DNA from 3 places in the Saccharomonospora sp. genome. Region 1 is predicted to be linked to each of the others. Evidence: riboswitches for the same ligand, from Rfam matches in the RefSeq annotation. Region 1 holds a riboswitch; each other region holds the start of a gene.
What was found. A riboswitch is a leader RNA that binds a small molecule or an ion and turns the genes downstream of it on or off. The one in region 1 is predicted to bind cobalamin.
Positions count from the first base shown of each region.

Region 2: it holds a riboswitch for cobalamin, as region 1 does, so the genes downstream of both, metE (5-methyltetrahydropteroyltriglutamate--homocysteine S-methyltransferase) here and M7H19_RS15600 (magnesium chelatase subunit D family protein) in region 1, are expected to answer to the same signal.
Region 3: it holds a riboswitch for cobalamin, as region 1 does, so the genes downstream of both, M7H19_RS00470 (5-methyltetrahydropteroyltriglutamate--homocysteine S-methyltransferase) here and M7H19_RS15600 (magnesium chelatase subunit D family protein) in region 1, are expected to answer to the same signal.

Region 1 is NZ_DAHVQP010000129.1:110-5,564, forward strand. It holds partial or broken gene M7H19_RS15590 (cobyrinic acid a,c-diamide synthase) at 1-81, opposite strand, end outside; gene cobO (cob(I)yrinic acid a,c-diamide adenosyltransferase) at 75-689, opposite strand; gene M7H19_RS15600 (magnesium chelatase subunit D family protein) at 689-2,734, opposite strand; cobalamin riboswitch at 2,781-2,926, opposite strand; partial or broken gene M7H19_RS18660 (acetyl-CoA C-acyltransferase) at 3,546-4,024, shown strand; gene M7H19_RS18665 (hypothetical protein) at 4,284-4,379, shown strand; gene M7H19_RS18670 (enoyl-CoA hydratase-related protein) at 4,487-4,681, shown strand; gene M7H19_RS15610 (PfkB family carbohydrate kinase) at 4,842-5,455, opposite strand, start outside.
Region 2 is NZ_DAHVQP010000097.1:2,294-9,229, reverse strand. It holds gene M7H19_RS11490 (metal ABC transporter permease) at 1-387, shown strand, start outside; gene M7H19_RS11485 (DUF445 family protein) at 408-1,637, opposite strand; gene M7H19_RS11480 (DivIVA domain-containing protein) at 1,766-2,578, shown strand; gene M7H19_RS11475 (hypothetical protein) at 2,646-2,978, shown strand; gene M7H19_RS11470 (hypothetical protein) at 3,077-3,802, shown strand; cobalamin riboswitch at 3,852-4,089, shown strand; gene metE (5-methyltetrahydropteroyltriglutamate--homocysteine S-methyltransferase) at 4,232-6,517, shown strand; gene M7H19_RS11460 (hypothetical protein) at 6,574-6,936, shown strand, end outside.
Region 3 is NZ_DAHVQP010000006.1:4,539-11,474, forward strand. It holds gene M7H19_RS00460 (DEAD/DEAH box helicase) at 1-2,674, shown strand, start outside; gene M7H19_RS00465 (UvrD-helicase domain-containing protein) at 2,674-4,887, shown strand; cobalamin riboswitch at 4,958-5,194, shown strand; partial or broken gene M7H19_RS00470 (5-methyltetrahydropteroyltriglutamate--homocysteine S-methyltransferase) at 5,330-5,959, shown strand; partial or broken gene M7H19_RS00475 (MBOAT family O-acyltransferase) at 6,414-6,936, opposite strand, start outside.

The sequences.
Region 1 (5,455 bases):
GGCCATGAGGCCGGTGGCGAGGGTGGTCTTTCCGTGGCCTGAGGCGGGAGCCGCGACGAGAACGCGCGGAAGTCTCACCACTCTATGCCCCGCTGGCCCTTCTGCCCGACGTCCATCGGATGTTTGACGTGCTGCATCTCGGTGACGAGGTCGGCGGCCTCGATCAAGCGTGGGTCCGCGTTCCGACCGGTCACGACCACGTGCTGGCGGCCGGGCCGGTTCGTCAGGGTCTCCACCACGTCGTCGACATCGACCCAGCCCCACTGCATCGGATAGGTGAACTCGTCGAGCACGTAGAGCTGGTGGCGTTCGGCGGCGAGTCGACGTTTGATCTCGGCCCAGCCCTCGGCCGCCGCGGTGGCGTGGTCCTCCTCTGTTCCGGCCTTACGGCTCCACGACCAGCCCGAGCCCATCTTGTGCCACTCGACGGGCCCGCCTTCGCCGGTCTCGGCGTGCAGGGCGGCGAGTCGCTCGAGGACGGTCTGCTCACCGATACGCCACTTGGCCGACTTCACGAACTGGAACACCCCGATGTCCCAGCCCTGGTTCCAGGCGCGCAGCGCCAGCCCGAACGCGGCGGTCGATTTCCCCTTGCCGTTGCCGGTGTGCACCATCAGCAGCGGTCGGTGACGTCGCTGGCGGGTGGTGAGGCCGTCGTTCGGAACGAACAGGGGTTTGCCCTTGGGCATCAGGCCACCTCCCGGCGCGGGGCGGTGACGCTGCGAACGACGTCGGTGAGTCCGTCGGCGGTGACCTCGCCCAACGGGATGTGCTCGGCGTGAAGATGGTCAGCGAGTCGTGCGGCCAGTCCCATCCGGAAGCGGCCGGTCTCGCAGTCGACCACCGCGCTGTAGACACCGGTGGCGGCGAGATGCCGGGCCATGGTGTGAGCCCGGCCCAACGGGTCGGGTCCGGAGGTGGCCCGGCCATCGGTCACCACCACCAACAGCGGTCTGCGTGTCGGATCGCGGAGCGCCTCCCGCCGCAACAGTTCCGCCGAGCATTCCAAACCCTCGGCCAAGGGGGTGCGTCCCCCGGCGGGCAGGTCGGCGAGTCTGCGGGAGGCGACGTCCACCGAGTTCGTGGGCGGCAGTGTCACCTCGGCGGTGTGTCGGCGGAAGGTCACCAACGCCACTTTGTCACGGCGTCGATAGGCGTCCAGCAACAGCGAGAGAACAGCTGTTTTGACCTGTGCCATGCGACGACGGGCGGCCATCGAGCCGGAGGCGTCGACGCACAGCAGCACCAGATTCGACTCCCGGCCCAGGGTTTCGGCGCGGCGTAGGTCGCCGGGTGTGACGATCAGGCCACGCCCATCGGTGAGGCCGCCGCGCAGTCGTTGGTGTGGTGCGGCCGCGGTGATGGTGCCCACCAGGTGGAGGCGACCTTGTGCATTGCCGTCACGTCGTGGCCCGATCACCGCGCCTTGTGGGGTGCGGGCGCGTGATCGGCGTCCGGATTGGCCTTCCCCGGTGCCACGGACGACGAGGAGCGGTGCCCGGCCCGGTCGACCTGCCGCCGCGACGGACGTACCGGCTGATGAGGCGGACTGCTCTGAGGACGGGGATTCCTCCGGCTCGTTCGACCCGTTCCGTTCGTTCCGACCAGGCATGTCGCCTGACGGTGGCGCGGATTGCGTACCGTCACCGGCGTTGGTCGTGTCTTGATCGTCGGCGTCGGCACCACCGCCGGGGCCATCGGGGCCCGGTCCGTCAGGCCCGGGGTCGTCGGGGCCGAGCAGCTCGTCGAGTCGTTCCTCGTCGAGTCCCGGTTCGTCGAAGGGATTGCGGCGGCGCCGGTGCGGCAGTGCGAGCCTAGCCGCAGCGCGGACATCGTCGCGCGTGATGTGGCTTCGCCCCTGCCAAGCGGCGTGAGCCGCGGCGGCGCGGGCGGTCACGAGGTCGGCGCGCAGACCGTCGACGTCGAAAGCGGCGCAGATCTCGGCGATGGTCGTGAGCGTGTCGTCGTCCAACACCACGGTGTCGACCAGGCCTCGGGCGGCGGCTAGACGTTCGCGGAGGGCGTCTTGTTCGGCTTCCCACCGTTCGGCGAAGCCGGCCGGATCGGCGTCGAAGGCGAGGCGCCGCCGGACGACTTCGGCGCGGGTGGTGGGGTCTCGGGGCGCGGCGACTTCGACGGTCAGGCCGAACCGGTCGAGCAGTTGGGGGCGGAGTTCCCCTTCCTCGGGGTTCATCGTGCCGATGAGCACGAACCGGGCGGCGTGTTCGACTGAGAGGCCGTCCCGTTCGACGCTCAAACGGCCGGTGGCCGCCGCGTCCAGCAGCAGATCGACGAGGTGATCAGGCAGCAGGTTGATCTCGTCGACGTAGAGCAGGCCGCGATGGGCGCGGGCGAGGAGGCCTGGTTCGAATTCCACGACGCCCTCACGTAGGGCCTTGTTCAGGTGCAAAGTCCCGGTGACCCGGTCGTCACCGGCGCCCGTAGGGAGTTCGACGAGTCGCGCGGGACGGGTGACCACAGTCGTGTCCGGCCCGAACGGACCGTCGGGGGAGATCTCGTCGGGATCGTCCGGGTCGACGGAGAATCGGTCTTCCTCGTAGACGGCCACCGGCGGCAGGATCTCGGCGAGGCCGCGCACCGTCGTCGTCTTCGCCGTGCCCTTCTCTCCACGTATCAGGACACCGCCGATGAACGGGTCGATCGCGGTGAGTGCGAGGGCGAGTGTCATGTCGTCGGAGCCGACGACGGCGGAAAAAGGGTACTGCACAGGCATGTAGGGCTCCCGCTCGAACTGCCGTGTGTTTCCCGGAACACGGTTGTGCCCGGGGTCGGTTCGAGGCCGGTCTTCGGACTTCCCAGGTCAGTGCCTGGGTCACCGCAGCGGGCCCTGTGCCGGACTTTCACCGGACTTCCCAGATTCTCCCCGTGGCGTGAGCCGTGGGGCACCTCGAGCCGCGGCGATCACCTTAGCCGCACTGGACGGTGTTGGGGAGTCGGGTTCCTGTGAGTACACGCACAGTCGAGCGTGGGCGCTTCGAGTGACTCTTCCGGCCGTCTCCGACTGTCTTGAGCGGATGCGCGTGGTGTCGGGAGGCATTCGAGTCAGCGTTCGGTGGTCCTGTTTTTCGAGTGTCCGGCTTTGGTTTCTCGGAGAGTCGACGATGAGCGGGGTGCCGCAATGGCCTGGAACTCATGGGGTCCGGTGCTTCGTCCGGACGCCCTGGCGGCAGGTGTTGTCCGGTCATCCCGGCTGGAGGTACCCGGTGGGTTTCGAACGAAACCGACCACTCGATCCACAGAAGTCGGCGAGCTGCTCCCGAGGGTGCGGCAGCTCTTTCCACCTCGCTCCTTCGGCTTGGATGTGATCTATCTCGCACTCCCTTGATGTTTGGACGTCCTACTATCTCGGTGGGTCGCGAGACATCGGCTCGATTGTTGTGACGGCGCTTTCGGTGAGCCTGTGTGATTGGTGTGACGGACATAGCTGATGCAGAGAAGGTCCTGATCGTCGACGGTGTGCGAACGCCGGTCGGTGGTTTCGGGGAGCGTTCAAGGACGTCGATGCGTACAAGCTCGGTGGGGTCGCGGGCAAGGCCGCATTGCAGCGAGCGGGTGTCGTCCCGGAGGACATCGACGAGGTCGTGATGGGATGCATCGGCCAGGTCGGCCCCGACGCCTACAACGCCCGCCGGGTGGCGATCGAGTCCGGCCTGCCGAAACAGACCCCCGCGTACACGGTCAACCGGCTCTGCGGTTCGGGCCTGCAGGCGGTGTGGTCGGCGGCGATGCAACTGCGTTGGGGCGGCGCCGACATCCACATGGCGTGACGGCGGAGAACGTCGCCCGGAAGTACGGGGTGTCGCGCGAGGCGCGGGACGAGTTCGCGTGCGCGTCGCAGCGACGCGCCGCGACGGAGGCCGCCAAGTCGGTGTTCGCTGAGGAGATCACGCCGGTCGAGGTCGGTGGCCGCAAACCGTTCACCGTGACCGAGGACGGGCACCCGAAGCCGGAGACGACGCTGGCGAAGCTGCGCCCGGCGTTCGAGAAGGGCGGTTTGGTGACGGCGGGTAACGCCTCGGGCATCAACGACGGTGCCGCGGCGCTCGTTCTGGCCCGGGAATCCGTGGCCACGCAGCGAGGACTGACTGGGCTGGTGAGTCTCGAAGCGGTGGCGACCGCGGCGATGGAGCCGGAGCTGATGGGCTACGCTCCCGTGTTGGTGTTGAACAAACTGTTCGAGATGACCGGCACGGCACCCCACGGTACCCTCGGACATCGACACCATCGAGTTGAACGAGGCGTTCGCGTCCCAGGCGGTCGCCGTGGTCCGGGACGCCAAGCTAGATCCGGAGAAGGTCAATCCGTACGGAGGTGCGATCGCGCTGGGTCATCCGGTGGTGCCACGGGCGCGATCCTGACGTTGCGGGTCGCCAAGGATCTGGTCCGCCGGGATCTGGAGCTGGGGTCGTCACGATGTGCATCGGTGGCGGTCAGGCGCTCGCCGCGTTGTTCCGGCGGGTGTGACATGGCCGAGTTCGTGGCTTACTCCGTCACCGACGGCGTCGCGCGGATGGAACTGAACCGTCCCGACGCGGCCAACGCCCTGGACTTGCCGTTGGCACGTCAGTTGCGAGCCACGGCCGTGCGGGCCGGCGAGGATGACGTCCGTGCCGTATTGGTCACGGGCTCGGGTTCCCGGTTCTGTGCGGTTGTCACGTAATTTCCTCGCCCGCCGCGATCGTCCACTCGCAGAACGTCGTTCCGGTCCGACCATCGCTGATCCTCTGGCCGACCACGTCGAGTAGCGCACCGCATTCGCGAGACGGGGCCGCCCATGTGATCGTCTCGCACCGGGGCATCCCAACCCGGGCCGTGGAGGGTTAGCGGCGGGTCAGGAATTCCTCGATCTCGGAGCCGGACGGGGCCGTGGCCGGTCCGTGCCGGAGCACGGAGATCGCTGCCGCCGCGTTCGCACGCCTTGCAGCGGAGGCGAGGTCGGCACCGTCGAGCAGAGCCGCCGCGAGCACACCGCAATGAGTGTCGCCCGCGCCGTTGGTGTCGACCGGGGTGACCGGGAACCCCGGGATGTGCCGGGCCTCGCCGTTTCGTGCGAGTGCACAGCCCGCCGGCCCGTCCCGCACGATCGCCGCCGCACCGGAACCGAGGCGCTTCGTCAACGAGGATGCCGCCGACACGGCATCGGCAAGCCCGGTCAATTCGCGGGCTTCGCGCGCGTTGCAGCTTAGAATGTCCACCCTGGACAACACTGGGGTCAGGACGTCGGTGGGTATCTCACCGACCAACGGTCCCGGGTCGAACAGCACCGTGGCCACGGACACGTCGGGCAGCCAGCCGAGCAGTGCGGCGCGGTTCGATTCGTGCAGGAGGCTGTAGCCGCTGAGGTAGAGCACGTCTTCGGTGGTGACCTCGACGGTTTTCAACAGGTCAGGCGGGAGTCCGGCTTCCGCGCCGGTTCCGGTGACGAAAGTGCGTT
Region 2 (6,936 bases), on a different contig from region 1:
GCGTCGGCGCGCGGCGTTCCGGGGAGGTTGTTGGCGCCGCTGTTCGCGGTGCTCATTGGGATCGCCACCGCACTCGGGGTGCAGATCGTGGGCGCGCTGCTGGTGGTGGCGTTGATGGTGACGCCCGCCGCTGCCGCCGCCCGCGTGACCGCGAGTCCGCTTCGCGCGACCGTCCTGGCCGTGATCTTCGCCGAGTTGGCCGCACTCGGAGGCATCGTGTTGTCGCTCGCTCCGGGAGCGCCCGTCAGCTTCTTCGTCACCGCTATCTCGTTCACGATCTACCTCGTGTGCCGGGTCGTGGAGTGGGCGCGCAACAGAGCGGCCGGAGTCAATGCCGGCGACAGCGCCGACAGCGAGGCACGGCGCGAGCCGGTCAGCGCGGCGTGATCGGCCGCGATCAACCGCGATCAATGCAGCATCAGCAGGACCTGTAGTTCGCCCACGATGAAACCGATGGCCCCGCCGACGGCGATGAGTTTCCATTCGTCCTGCCGGAACGCGGGGCGCAGCAAGCCCTCGTATTCGAGGGACGTCATGCGCATCATGCGTTGCTCCACGATGTTGGTCACGTCCATCGCCCTGGCGAGGTAGTCCTCCGCGTGGCGGAGGATGTCGGGCAGGCGTTCGATGACCTTGGTGGCCGCCGCGTCCTTGATCTCGTCGAGGCGTTGTCGCCCGAGGGCGGCGGGGACGAACGGGCCCGCGGCCTGTGACTGTTCGTCGATGGCCTCGGCGACGAGCTTTCGCACCATCGCCACCAGGTGGTCGGACCTGGGGCCGTCGAAGATGCCCTGCATCAGGTTCCGCACCGTCAACAACTCGCCGGCGATCATGTCGCCGTACTGGTGGGCGACTTCGGCGCGCCTGCGTTGGAACAGGCCCTGCAACACGAATCCGCCCGGCAATCGGATCGGATCCCGCGGAACAAAGATCAACTTGATGGCGAGCCAGTCGGTGAACAATCCGATGGCGGCACCGAAGATCGGCATGACGAGCGGATTTTTCGTCAACGCCCACACGATCGACTGAACAATGCCGAGAGTGAACCCGAAATAAATACCCGAACGAGCGATGAACGCCATTTCGGGACGGGAGGTCTCTCTGATCAACTTCACGAGTAGCGCCTTGTTGTGAGTGAGGCGCTGCATACTCAGGTGTTTGATGTCGAGGATGTCGTCGATGTTGTTCCGCAACTCCTCCATCACCTGATGGAACAGGCGTGGTGAGGCAGCTTGGATGTGCTTCACCACCAGGTCCTGCGCCATCGGTGGGAGCCGCTGCCACAGCCTCGGATGATGTTCGGACAACACCTCTCTGGCGATGTCGTCGACGGCCTTCAGCAGCGGTTGCTCGATCTCGCGCAGGAGCCGGTCCGGGTCGATCCTGGCGAAGACGTCGGAGACGTCCAGCACGTTGCGGGTGAGCAGGTCCGTCGCGGTGGCGGCCATCCTGCCACCGTGCCGGGGCACCACGCCCTGCCAGCCGAGGAAGGTTCCCTTGATGCCAATGAACTCCATCGGCCGGAACATCATCTCGATGGCGACCCGTTTGGTGACGTAACCGATGAGGGCGGCCACCACGGGAATTGCGGTGTAGAGGGGCCAGTTCGCGGCGAGGTCGGCGAGAACTGCCTCCACTGCGACCTCCTAGCCGATGTCGGCACACGGATTTCTCGCGGAACCTTTCAGCGCTGCTGTCCGATACTTCGCCGGAAAGGGGCAAGCGAGAGATGGGATCGGCGACCCGGACTCATTATGGTGGCCGAATGGCTGAAGCGCAGGCATCCCCTACACAGGTGACGAATCCGCAGTTCGCGACTGCCTTTCGCGGCTACGAGCAGGTGCAAGTGGACGAGCACGTCAAAAAGCTCACCGCAGAGCTGGCCAGTGCTACGCGGCACCGCGATGAGGCCACGGCGTCGGTCGCCGAGCTGACGAAGGCACTGAGTTACGCGCAGAAGGAACTCGCCGACACCAAGACCGCGCTGGCGCGCATGGTGGAGGATCCGGCAGGGCCCGCCGCCATGACCGAGCGGGTCAAAACCATGATGCAGCTCGCCGAGGAGGAGATCGCCGAGCTGAAGGCGAAGGCCGAGAGGGAGGCGGCCGACATGCGCGACGCCGCCGATGCCTACGCCGAGAAGACCAGGGCCAAGGCTCAGGCCGAGGCCGAGAAACTCGCGGCCGACGCCGCGAAGGAACGGGACCGCCTCGACGAGGAAGCGCGGCAGCGGCGTGAGAATCAGCGCGAGGCCGTCGAGAAGGAGCTCGCCGCGCAACGCGAGAGGACGGAGAACGAGACCGCGGAGCTGCAGCGGGTCACCAAGAAGAAGACCGACGCCATGATCGCCGAGGCCGAGAGCAGGTTCGCCGAAGCCAGGACACTGCGCAAGGAGGCCTACGAGTTCCGGGCCGCGGTGTTCGACGGACTCACCGCCAGTCAGTCGGTATTGCAGCAGGCCATCGAACGTTTGGGGGTCGATCCGACTCCGGCGCAGCTTGAGGAGCAGGACCGCCGCAGTGCCGCGCAAGCCTCCGCCGGCAGCGGCTCGACCGAGGGGGAGAAGCAGCCGGCGTGACCGGCGCCGATATTCGGTTGCCCCGCTGACCACTGTCGACGACAGCGGTCGACCGCGCGTACCGCGCTTGTGCCGGGAGTCAGCAGAGTCGGGGGAATCGGTTTCGCGGTCGCTCGACACTCTGATCGTCGACCACGCCCATTCCTCCGGCTCCGCACTCGACGAGTGGACCGCGGAGGAACTCGACACGACGTGGTCGGTCAATGTGCGTGTCACGTCGTTGCTCGTGCGGGCTTTCGCGGAGCAGTACCGAAGGGGTGGTTCGTTCCCCTCGGGTTGGCACTGGAACACACCGGCGGAGGCGGCGGCGGTGGTGTCGTTACTGCTCGGCGAGGATGCCTCGACCATCACCGGGAACGTCGTGGACGCCGAGGCCGGTTTCCGTCGTTGGTCGTTGTAACCGACGCGGGCGACACCGGGCGGCGACAGTGCTGGTGACGGTGCTTACGACACTGGCGTCGAGCTGCCGAAACGGTGGACACGGTGCACCATCGACGAGTGGACTCCAACGCCGCAGCAGGAAAGCCGCAGGTCGTCGATTTCCAGGTGTACGGCCTGGACGAGAAGTTCCACGGTCCTCGTTGGGTGGACTTCTTCGAAGGTCTACCGGGCACACCGCCGTGGGCGTTGTGGCTCGGCCACCGGGAACTGGACGCCGACGGTGGCGTGCGGGTGGGCACTTTGCCGAGGCAACGGTACGAGTCGGTGATGTGCCCGAACGGTAAGGACCCGTTGGCAGAAGTGGCGTTCAGCGGAGCGTTCGGAGTGGTCAACGTGACCCTGCCGGACAGCTCGGTGCCGAGGCCCGATGGGCTCATCCCCGCGCTCGTGGAACACGCCGAACAGCAGTCTCGCCGCTACTCCGATTGGCCCGTCGTCTGGTGGAGCATCGAGGGCGCGGAGGTGCGGGCGCGGGTGTGGCGCTTCGCCGGCGGGTGGGCCGCGTTCTCCACGGCGCTGGACGATGTCTACCTCGTCGCGGTGGGCACCGGGATGGAGCCGCAGAACCTGTCGTTCGAACCGGTGACCGATGGTTTCGTCTACGGAACCGACCTTTCGGCACCGCTCGATCTGGCTGAGCTCGGGAGGCAGAAGAGCGTCAGGCCCGAGGCGTGGCTGCTACCACCTCGACGTGACGGTTTCCACCCCGACCAACTGGCGTTCGTCCCGGACGAGTCGGAGGAACCGGACGAGGCAGGAGAACCGGAGGAGTCGGGGGCCTGAAGTGTTGCTCCGACCGGGCGACACCCTTGTTCTACGCGGTAGCGCCACTATCCTGAGTCGCGCTGGTGGTTCGCCCCGTCCGCCAGGCGGGGCGTCGTAAGAGGGAACCCGGTGGGAATCCGGGACTGCCCCGCAGCGGTGAGCGGGAACGAACGCCGTGACCGGTCAGATCGACCGGTGACACTCGCACTGGGCTTTACGGCCTGGGAAGCGACGGCCAGTAGGAATCCGGTACGCGCCGGACCTGCCCGCGAGTCCGAAGACCTGCCATCGGTGCGTACACCGCCGGTGTGCGCGACCTTCCGGATGTTCGAGGGAACTCCGGCGGACGGGAGAGGACGACGTGGCACGGTCATCGTCGTGCTGTTCGCCTGCGGGTTCCTTCGGCAGTTCTTCCGGTGACGCCGTCGAGCTCGCGAGGAGAGAGCCTTGGCCACCACGATCGGATCGACCGTACTCGGCTATCCCAGGATCGGACCGAACCGGGAACTCAAGCGCGCCCTGGAACGCTATTGGGCGTCGCGTGGCAGCGAAGCGGAGTTGAGGGAGACCGCCCGTTCCCTTCGCGCGGACACGTGGCGCACCCTGCGGGAGGCGGGACTGGACTCGGTTCCCGATTCGTTCTCCTTCTACGATCACGTGTTGGATACGGCCGTGACGTTCGGTGCCGTTCCGCAGCGTTACGCCGACCTCGGCCTGAACCCACTCGACACCTACTTCGCGATGGCGCGTGGCACCGATTCCGTGCCGCCACTGGAGATGACGAAGTGGTTCGACACCAACTACCACTATCTGGTGCCCGAGATCGGCCCGGACACTCGGTTCTCGGTGGCCGACCGTGCCGTGGTGGAGCGGTTCCACGAGGCCTTGGAACTGGGTGTGCGTACCCGGCCTGTGCTGGTCGGCCCGGTGACACTGCTGTTACTGTCCAAACCGGATCCGGATGCTCCCGAGGGATTCTCTCCTTTGGACAGCGTGGACAAACTGGTTCTGGCTTATGCCGAATTGTTGCGTGAACTGCGTCGTGCGGGCGTGGACTGGGTGCAGCTCGATGAACCCGCCTTCGCCGCTGACCGCACGCGACGCGAACTCGACGCGTTGCGCGACACTTACCACGCGTTGGGTTCGATCGGCGACCGGCCGAAGCTCTTCGTGCCCGGCTACTTCGGGGATCTCGGCGATGCGTTGGGGATCCTGGCCTCGGCGCCCATCGAGGCCGTCGGGGTCGACTTCGTGGCTGGAGACTCGCGAGTGGACGATCTTTCGGCGTTGACCGGCTTGCGGGACAAGACATTGGTGGCCGGTCTCGTCGACGGGCGCAATGTGTGGCGCACCGATCTCGACCGGGCTTTGACCACGGCCGCCACGCTGCTCGGTATGGCAGGCGACGTCGCCGTTGGCACGTCCTGTTCGTTGCTGCACGTGCCGTACGACGTGGCCGTCGAGACTCACCTGGATGCGCAGGTGAGGACGTGGTTGTCCTTCGCTCGCCAGAAGGTCGACGAGGTCGTTGTGCTCGGCCGTGCGCTGCGCGAGGGACGCGACGAGTTGGAAGGAGAACTCGTCGCCGCACGCCGAGCCGTCGCCGACCGCAACGGCGCCGACCGGGTGCGGGATGAGAGCGTCCGGCGACGGCTGGCCGAGCTGCGCCCGCAGGATGCGCGTCGCGCCGACTACGCCGTCCGGCAGCACGAACAACAGGAGCAACTGCGACTTCCCGCGCTGCCGACGACGACCATCGGTTCGTTCCCGCAGACCACGGAGGTGCGCAAAACCCGTGCGGCACTGCGTGCCGGCGAGATCGAACACTCCGAGTACGTCGGCAGGATGCGTGGTGAGATCGAACGTGTCGTCCGGTTGCAGGAGGAACTGGGGCTGGATGTGCTCGTGCACGGCGAACCCGAACGCAACGACATGGTGCAGTACTTCGCCGAGCATCTGGCCGGTTTCGTCAGCACCGAGCACGGTTGGGTGCAGTCGTACGGGTCTCGATGTGTGCGGCCACCGATCCTGTTCGGCGACGTGTCGCGGCCCGAGCCCATCAGCGTCGAATGGTCCGCCTACGCGCAGAGCCTCACCGACCGGCCGGTGAAGGGCATGTTGACCGGCCCGGTCACCATTCTGGCGTGGTCGTTCGTCCGTGACGACCAGCCGCTCGCCGACACAGCCAGGCAGGTGGCTTTGGCCCTTCGAGACGAGGTGCGCGACTTGGAGGCCGCCGGGTTGCGGATCATCCAGGTCGACGAGCCGGCGTTGCGGGAGCTACTGCCGCTGCGCGCATGGCAGCACAAGGAGTACCTGGACTGGGCGCCCGAGGCGTTCCGGTTGGCCACCTCGGGGGTGCGGGAAAGCACCCAGGTGCACACGCACCTGTGCTACTCGGAGTTCGGCGACGTCATCGATGCGATCGTGGCGTTGGACGCCGATGTCACCAGCATCGAGGCCGCCCGGTCTCGAATGGAGGTGCTTGCCGATCTCGACACCGTGGGGTTCGCGCGCGGCATCGGGCCAGGCGTGTACGACATCCATTCCCCTCGAGTGCCGGACGAGGACGAGATCGTGGCGTTGCTGCGGGCCGCGCTGGACGCGGTTCCGGCGCGGCGACTATGGGCCAATCCCGATTGTGGTTTGAAGACCCGAGGCTACGGTGAGGTGGAGCCGGCGTTGCGGAACCTCGTGAACGCCGCTGCGCGGGTCCGGAACACGTTGAGGTGACAGGCGAATCCGCGCCGCCGTCCCTCGGTTCGGGGCGGCGACGCGGGTCGAGGTCGGTGACCCGGCACAGGATCAACCCGTCCGGGCGCACCACGAACACCTCGCCGGTGCGGGCACCCAGGACCTGGGCGATCGTGCGGTCCGAGTCCTCGACGACGGTGAGGTCGCTGCCCGACCGGATGGTCGATCCGGGCGAGGCCACCACCACGGCGCGGACCTGCTCGGTGGGCAGTGCTTCGGCGAGCTGTTCGGCACTGGCCACCACGATGTCCGCGGCGGAGGGTTCGAGCTCGAACCTGAGGAACGCGAATCCGGTGCCCCGCACCGTGTTCAGCGACGATTCCTCGACACCGGCGGCGGTCCTCACGGACACCTTGCGGTCCTCCAGCGGGTCGCCCGGCAGGGCGCCCGTGATGTCC
Region 3 (6,936 bases), on a different contig from region 1:
CGATAGTCTCGAGACCCAGAAGCATCTCGACGACACCCAGGTCGAGGACCGTCGACGCTGGATCGGTGAGTACAGGGCACTCACCCACATGTTGCGCGATACGTGGAACCGCAACGCGTTGACCGGGCTCGGTGAGTTGTCCCTCCTGCCGAGCTACAACTTGCTCGACGAGCACACCGAGCTCGACGTGTCGCTGTGGTGGACCACCGACGACGAGGGCGAGAAGAAATTCCACACCAGCGAACACAGCTACGGGCGCGGCAGCCGTACTGCTCTCACGGAATTTGCCCCCGGCGCGGTCTTCTATGCCCAGGGATACCGAGTGGAGATCGATGCTTTGGAGCTCGGGCCCTCCGGACAGCCTCATTGGCGGCACATGCGGTTGTGCCCGGACTGCGGATGGGGAACCGAGACCGTCGATCCGGCTCCCCCCGCGTGCCCGCGGTGCCGCAGCACCGGCGTTGCCGATGCGGGCGCTGTTCACAAGGTGCTCGAATTACGAAAGGCCTCCGCGGTTCACCGTCGTGACGAGGCCTTGATCGAAGACGAGACCGAGGACCGGACCCGCACCCGATTCATCACGGTCACCGGCGTGGATGTGGATTACGACCAGATCCAAGGTGCCTGGCGGCTCAGGGGGCAAGCCTTCGGTGCCGAATACATTCGGCAGGCGACCATCCGCACGGTCAACCTCGGGCGTGCCGACCGGCCCGGCCCCGATATCTCCGTGGCGGGAACTCATACCTCGGCCCCACGCTTCCCGAGTTGTGTGTACTGCGGAGTTGTCCGCCAGAGCGCTGAGGACAAGGTGCGGCATCGCGGGTGGTGCTCGACACGGCGGGGAACCGCGCCACGCTGGGTTGACCTACTGCTTTCCCACGAGATCACCACTCAGGCCGTGCGGTTGCTGCTGCCGGTGTCCACCTTCCAGGTCAACCTGCGTCTCGTCTCCCTGAAGACCGCCCTCCTTTTGGGGCTGCACCAGGATTTCGGCGGAGCACCTCAGCACCTCGACATCGTCACGGCGCGTATGCCCGACGAGCATCGCCGGGTCAGACAGTTCTTGGTGTTGCATGACACGGTGCCCGGCGGCACCGGCTACCTCGATCGCTTCGGCGACCCCAACCGAATGCGTCGCATCCTGCAACAGGCCTACGAGGTGCTCAGCTCCTGCCAGTGCCAGTTCGAAGAGCGTGCCGCCTGCCACCGCTGCTTGCTCAGAGTCGCCGAACCGGGAGAAGTGGAGCACGCCAACCGCCGGGTGGCGATGGAGCTACTGGCCGAACTCCTCGACAACTGGTCGGTGGAAGGCATTCCTACCGTTGCCGACATCGACATCTCCTCCCTCCAGCTCTCTGAGCTGGAACTCCGGTTCCGGGAGGTGCTCAAGAGCGCGGTGAGCCGGGGAGAAGGACAGTCCTGGACGAGTTCGACCGGGCAGCGGGGTGAAGAACTCGACATCCATCTGCTCAGCCCGAACCAGGAGCCACGCCGGTGGACCGTGCGTCCTCTGGTGCGCGTGACCGCCGGCAAGGTCATCACAGAACCCGACTTTCTCTTCACGCGGCAGGATGCTCAGGACGCACCTGTTGCGGTCTATCTCGACGGCCGGGCTTATCACGCCTCGGTGGAAAACGACCGCACCGCGGACGACGCCGTCAAGCGTACGGCGCTGCGAGACGCGGGATATCGGGTGTGGTCTTTGACTTTCCAGGATGTCGAAGACTTCGCACGGATGCTCGACGGCTACGACAGCATGTTGCCTACTTTGGTCGACAGCAAGGCCGCCAATGTCGCACGGGCCGCTGTCGGTGACAGACGTGCCTCGCTGCTCTGGGGGAACCCGATGCGAGCGTTGCTCGAGTATCTTCGCGATCCCGGCGAGGCGGTGTGGGGCCAGACGGCGGTGCAGACCTGTATCGCCCTCATGAGTTCGAACGACCACCGTGGGCATCCGCCGACGCAAGTGGTTCCGGAGGAACTGCCTTCCACACTGCTGGCTTGGGCTCGGGGCGAGCGTCCCGACGGGCGTGGTGGTGCGGTCGTAGTGGCGTCTTGTGTCGGGATGTCGGGCCTTCCGATCGGTATTGTCGGTAGCTCGCACGGAGCGGGGACCGACACCATCGGGGCCGTGACCGTGTTGGACGACCGGCCCAGTGAAGTGGGCGGCCGATCCCACGAACAGCAGTGGCGAGACTGGCTCAGCTGGTCGAACGTGCTCCAGTTCCTCCCACTTCCCACGTATGGATCTGCCATGCCGATGCGGATGGCCGAGTGTTGGACCCGGAGTTCACTTGACGTCTTTGCGGGCAGGTTCCTGCCCCTGGCCCGGCCGTCCACTGTGGAGAGAGAAGCGACAGTGGATGTCGTTCCTGCCCGGTGGGAAATCGTCATCGAATTCACTCATGAACGCCTCGCTCGAATCGGAAAGCGGTTGGCGGAACTCGACATACCGGAGCCCGAGCCCGGCGGTGAGGTCGGTGATCCCAAGGGAGATTTGTGGCCGGTGGAGTACTGCTGGCCCGATCGGAAGTTCGCAGCAGTCATCGACGTCTGTGACAACAGGGACCAATGGCTACGCCGTAACGGGTGGCAGGCCTGGTTGTTCGAGGAAGGCGACGACGAGGAGGAACTTGTGAACAAGATCGCGGCAGCGTTCGGAAAGCAGGTCTGATGAGTACACGTGTGGTGGTGTCGGGTCTGTTCAGCAAGAGCTACTCCAGTTTGGACGGATCGATAAAGAACAAGGTCCTCGACTTCGTCGTCAAGCTTCAGGAACGCCCCGACCTCACTGGTCTCGACCTCAAGACTCCCGAAGGCGTCCGCGATCCGCGAATCAAGACGGCACGGGTGAACGACTTTTGGCGCGCGGTTCTCATCGAACTTCCTCGGGCCAGTGGATACGTGCTCGTGGCGGTGAAACCCCACGATGATGCCTACACTTACGCGGCCAAGCTGCGCTTCGGGGTGAACGAAGTGACCGGCGCGCTCGACGTGGTGGATGCCGCGGCGCTGAACAAGGCGATCACTCAGGCGAGCGCGGTGTCGAGCACCCAGCCGCGGCGCACTCCCGTCCTCAGCGGCATCCGAGCTCGTGACCTTCGGCGATTCGGTATCGACACCGACATCGCCGAGCGTTTGGTGACCATCACTGACGAGGACCAGCTTCTTACGGTGGCTGAGGAGTTGCCGGGCGTGCAGGGCAATGCGGTCTTGGACCTTGCCGCCGGTCGTGGGGTGGACGAAGTGTGGGCCGACCTCATCGCCGAGGTCGAATCGAACATCGACACCGGTGACCTGCTGGGTGCGCTCGACCGTCCGCAGTCCAGGCTCGTCTTCACGGACGGCAGTATCGAGGAACTGCGAGCGGCGCTCGAGTCGGATCTCAAGGCTTGGCGCATTTGGTTGCACCCGTTGCAGCGCAGGCTCGCCTACCACAACGGCTGGAAGGGGCCGTATCGCGTGACCGGGGGAGCGGGCACGGGCAAGACCGTGACCGCCATCCATCGGGCTCGCCATCTTGCCCAGCGCCTTGACGAGGAGGCGAGCGACGCGAAGGTGTTGTTCACGACCTTCACTCGGAACCTGGCGCAGAACATCGAGTCCCAGCTCACTGAACTGGCGGGGCCGGAATTGATGCGACGACGGGTGGATGTCGTCAACATCGACTCGCTGGCGCAGCGGGTCCTTCGGATCGGGGACGGAGCCCGGCTGACGCTGCGGAAAGACGATGATCCCGGTGTGCTGCAAGCATGGGAGACAGCTCGTGCGGCGGCTGCCGAAGAGTGGGACATCTCTTTCTTACAGAGCGAGTGGAACGAAGTAGTTCTCGCGCAAGGTATTGAGGAAAGAGCCGAATACCTCACCGTGTCCCGTAGTGGTAGGGGAAGGCGCATCTCTCGGCTTCAGCGAGCGGACCTGTGGGCGGTATTCGAACGGTTCACCCAGCTCCTCAATGCGCAGAACCTGATCACTTTCACACGGGCTGCTGCGAGGGCGGCGACCATTGCCGCGCAACTGAACCCGCACGAGGCGCCTGTCTTCGACAGTGGTATTCGCCGCGGTGCCCTCCCCAAATACCGCTATGTCGTCGTGGATGAAGCACAAGATCTGCACCCTGCCCACTGGAGGTTGATTCGGGCATTGGTGCCTCACGACAGTGATGATCTGTTCATCGTGGGTGATGCGCATCAGCGGATTTACGGCAAGCCGATTGTGCTGTCGCGATACGGTATCGAAACGAGAGGCCGGTCTCGGCGGCTCACCGTGAACTATCGGACTTCCCGAGAGATCCTCGATTGGTCGCTAAAGGTGGCCTACGGACACGCTGTGGATGACCTCGAAGGCGATACCGAATCTCTGGCGGGGGCACGTTCGGCGTTCCGAGGCCCTGTCCCGGAGGCCCGCGGTTTCGACAGCTCGAGGCAGGAGCATTCGGCGCTGATCGACAAGCTCCAGTCCTGGCGTCGGGACGGGGTGACTTGGTCGCAGATGGCCGTCGTAACGCGGTCGAACCGAAGGGTTGCTGATCTGGCGGATACCTTGTCCACCGGAGGAGTGCCCGCGGCTGAAGTAGGTGCAGGGACGGACGAGAACGCTCTCGGTGAGGTCGTCCGGGTAATGACGATGCACCGTGCTAAAGGTCTCGAATACCGTGCTGTCGCGATTGTGGGTGTCTCGCAGCGTGAGCTCCCTCCACGGGGCGTTCGGGAGCTTAAGGAGCCGGAACGTGAGGTCGCATGGGCCAGGGAGCGAGGATTGGTCTACGTGGCGGGTTCTCGCGCTCGTGAGTACCTGTACATCTCGTGGGCCGGGGAACGTTCCGAGCTGCTGGCCGGTACGGTGATTGATGAGGGCGAGCTCCGAGGTGGCCGTGCACTGCCGTGAGTGACACGGCACATCTGATCCGGCTGCTCCGGCTGGGCGGACGTCCTTGTCCTGCCGGACAGCGCCACTATCCTGAGTCGCCGCCGGTGGTTCGCCCGTCTCCGGGCGGGGCGTCGCAAGAGGGAACCCGGTGGGAATCCGGGACTGCCCCGCAGCGGTGAGTGGGAACGAACGCCGTGGCCGGTCGTCTCGACCGGCGACACCCGCACTGGGCCTTTCGGCCTGGGAAGCGACGGCCGGTAGGGAAACCCGGCGTGAGCCGGTCCGCCCGCGAGTCCGAAGACCTGCCATCGGTGCGCACACCGCCGGTGTGCGCGACCTACCGGACGTTCGAGGGAAACTCCGGCGCGAGGACGACGTGGCGTGGTCATCGTCGTGCTGTTCGCCTGCGAGCTTTTTCGGAACCGTCCGGTGACGCCGTCGAGCTCGCGAGGGGAGAGCCTTGGCCACCACGATCGGAACGACCGTACTCGGTTATCCCAGGATCGGACCGAATCGGGGCAACTCAAACGCGTCCTGGAACGCTATTGGGCGTCGCGGTGCGATGAAGCGGAGTTGAGGGAGACGGCCCGTGCCCTGCGCACGGACACGTGGCGCACCCTGCGGGACGCCGGTCTGGACTCGATTCCCGAAACGCTCTCCTGCTATGACCACGTCCTGGACACGGCCGTGACATTCGGCGCCGTCCCACGGCGCTACGCCGACCTCGGGCTGAGCCCGCTCGACACCTGCGATGACGTGGGGCGCGGAGTCCGTGCCGCCGCTGGAGCTGACGAAGTGGTTCAACACCAACTAACCACTACCTGGTTCCCGAGATCGGTCCGGACACCCGGTTCTCGGTGGCCGATCGTGCCGTGGTGGAGTGGTTTCACGAGGCCGTGGAGTCGGGGTGCGCACCCGTCCGGTGTTGGTCGGCCCGGTGACGCTGCTGCTTATATCCGAACCAGACCATGATGCCCCCGGCGGATTCCGGTATGTGAACATTGTGGACAGACTGATCCCGGACTGCGCCGAGCTGTTGCGTGGACTGCACGGTGTGGGCGTGGACTGGGTGCAACTCGACGAACCCTCGTTGCGCAACCTCGTGAACGCCGCCGCGCGGATGCGGAACACGTTGAGTTGACGGCGGCGTCGACTCCGGCGCGCTTTCTGGGGTCAGGCCGGTTACAGCTCGGGTCGTCCTTGGTTACACTGGCAGGCACGTCTCTTCGCGACGATCAACGTCCCCCAGGCCGGGATCGGGGTTCCCGCGAAGGGGATGACTCCGCGAGCGACGTGGTCCTTCGTCGCCCCGACCACCGCTTACTGCCGAGGACCCGCGTTTGTGTGCCCGTCCGGCCACGCCGCCACGGCATCGGGCCACCGACCCCGCCACGGTGGAACGGATCGTCGCCGGGCTCCGTCGGTTGTGGACCTCCACTCGAGACCCTGGGCGAGCTCCGTCGCGTCGGGCGAAGGCCGACTCGCCCTCGTCCGTGCCACGACGGGCCGCAAGTGCGTCCGCGCGGACCGCGGAACCGCGGTTTTCAGAACTGGTAGTACAGGAACGGGCTGAACGTTCCCGTCGCCACCAGGATCGCGGCGTAGAGCGCGCCGATCGTCATCACCGTGACGCGCAGGACCATGGCCGGGGTGGTGCGCGACGACTCCAGAAGCGGCCCCGTGACCGGATGGGCGGGCAGGAAGAACACCGCCATCGCGCCCAGCAGCAACACCAGTCGCTGGTTCGTGACCGCGGCCTCCACCGCCTCGGTCAGACCGGTGAAATCAGGCAGCAGCATGTTGCCCAACATCGTGAACGCGTAGCCGAGGTCGGGTGCGCGGAAGAACACCCACCCGAAGATCACGAGTACCAGGGTGAGCGCCCGACGACCGATGACGGCGCCCGGGGTCTTGGGGGAGGCGCTCCAACCGGTGGAGCGTTCCACGACCAGCAGGATGCCGTGATAGGCGCCCCACACCACGTACGTCCACGCAGCGCCGTGCCAGAACCCCGTCAACAGGAACACGATCCACAGGTTGCGGTACGTCTTCGCCGCACCGCCCCGG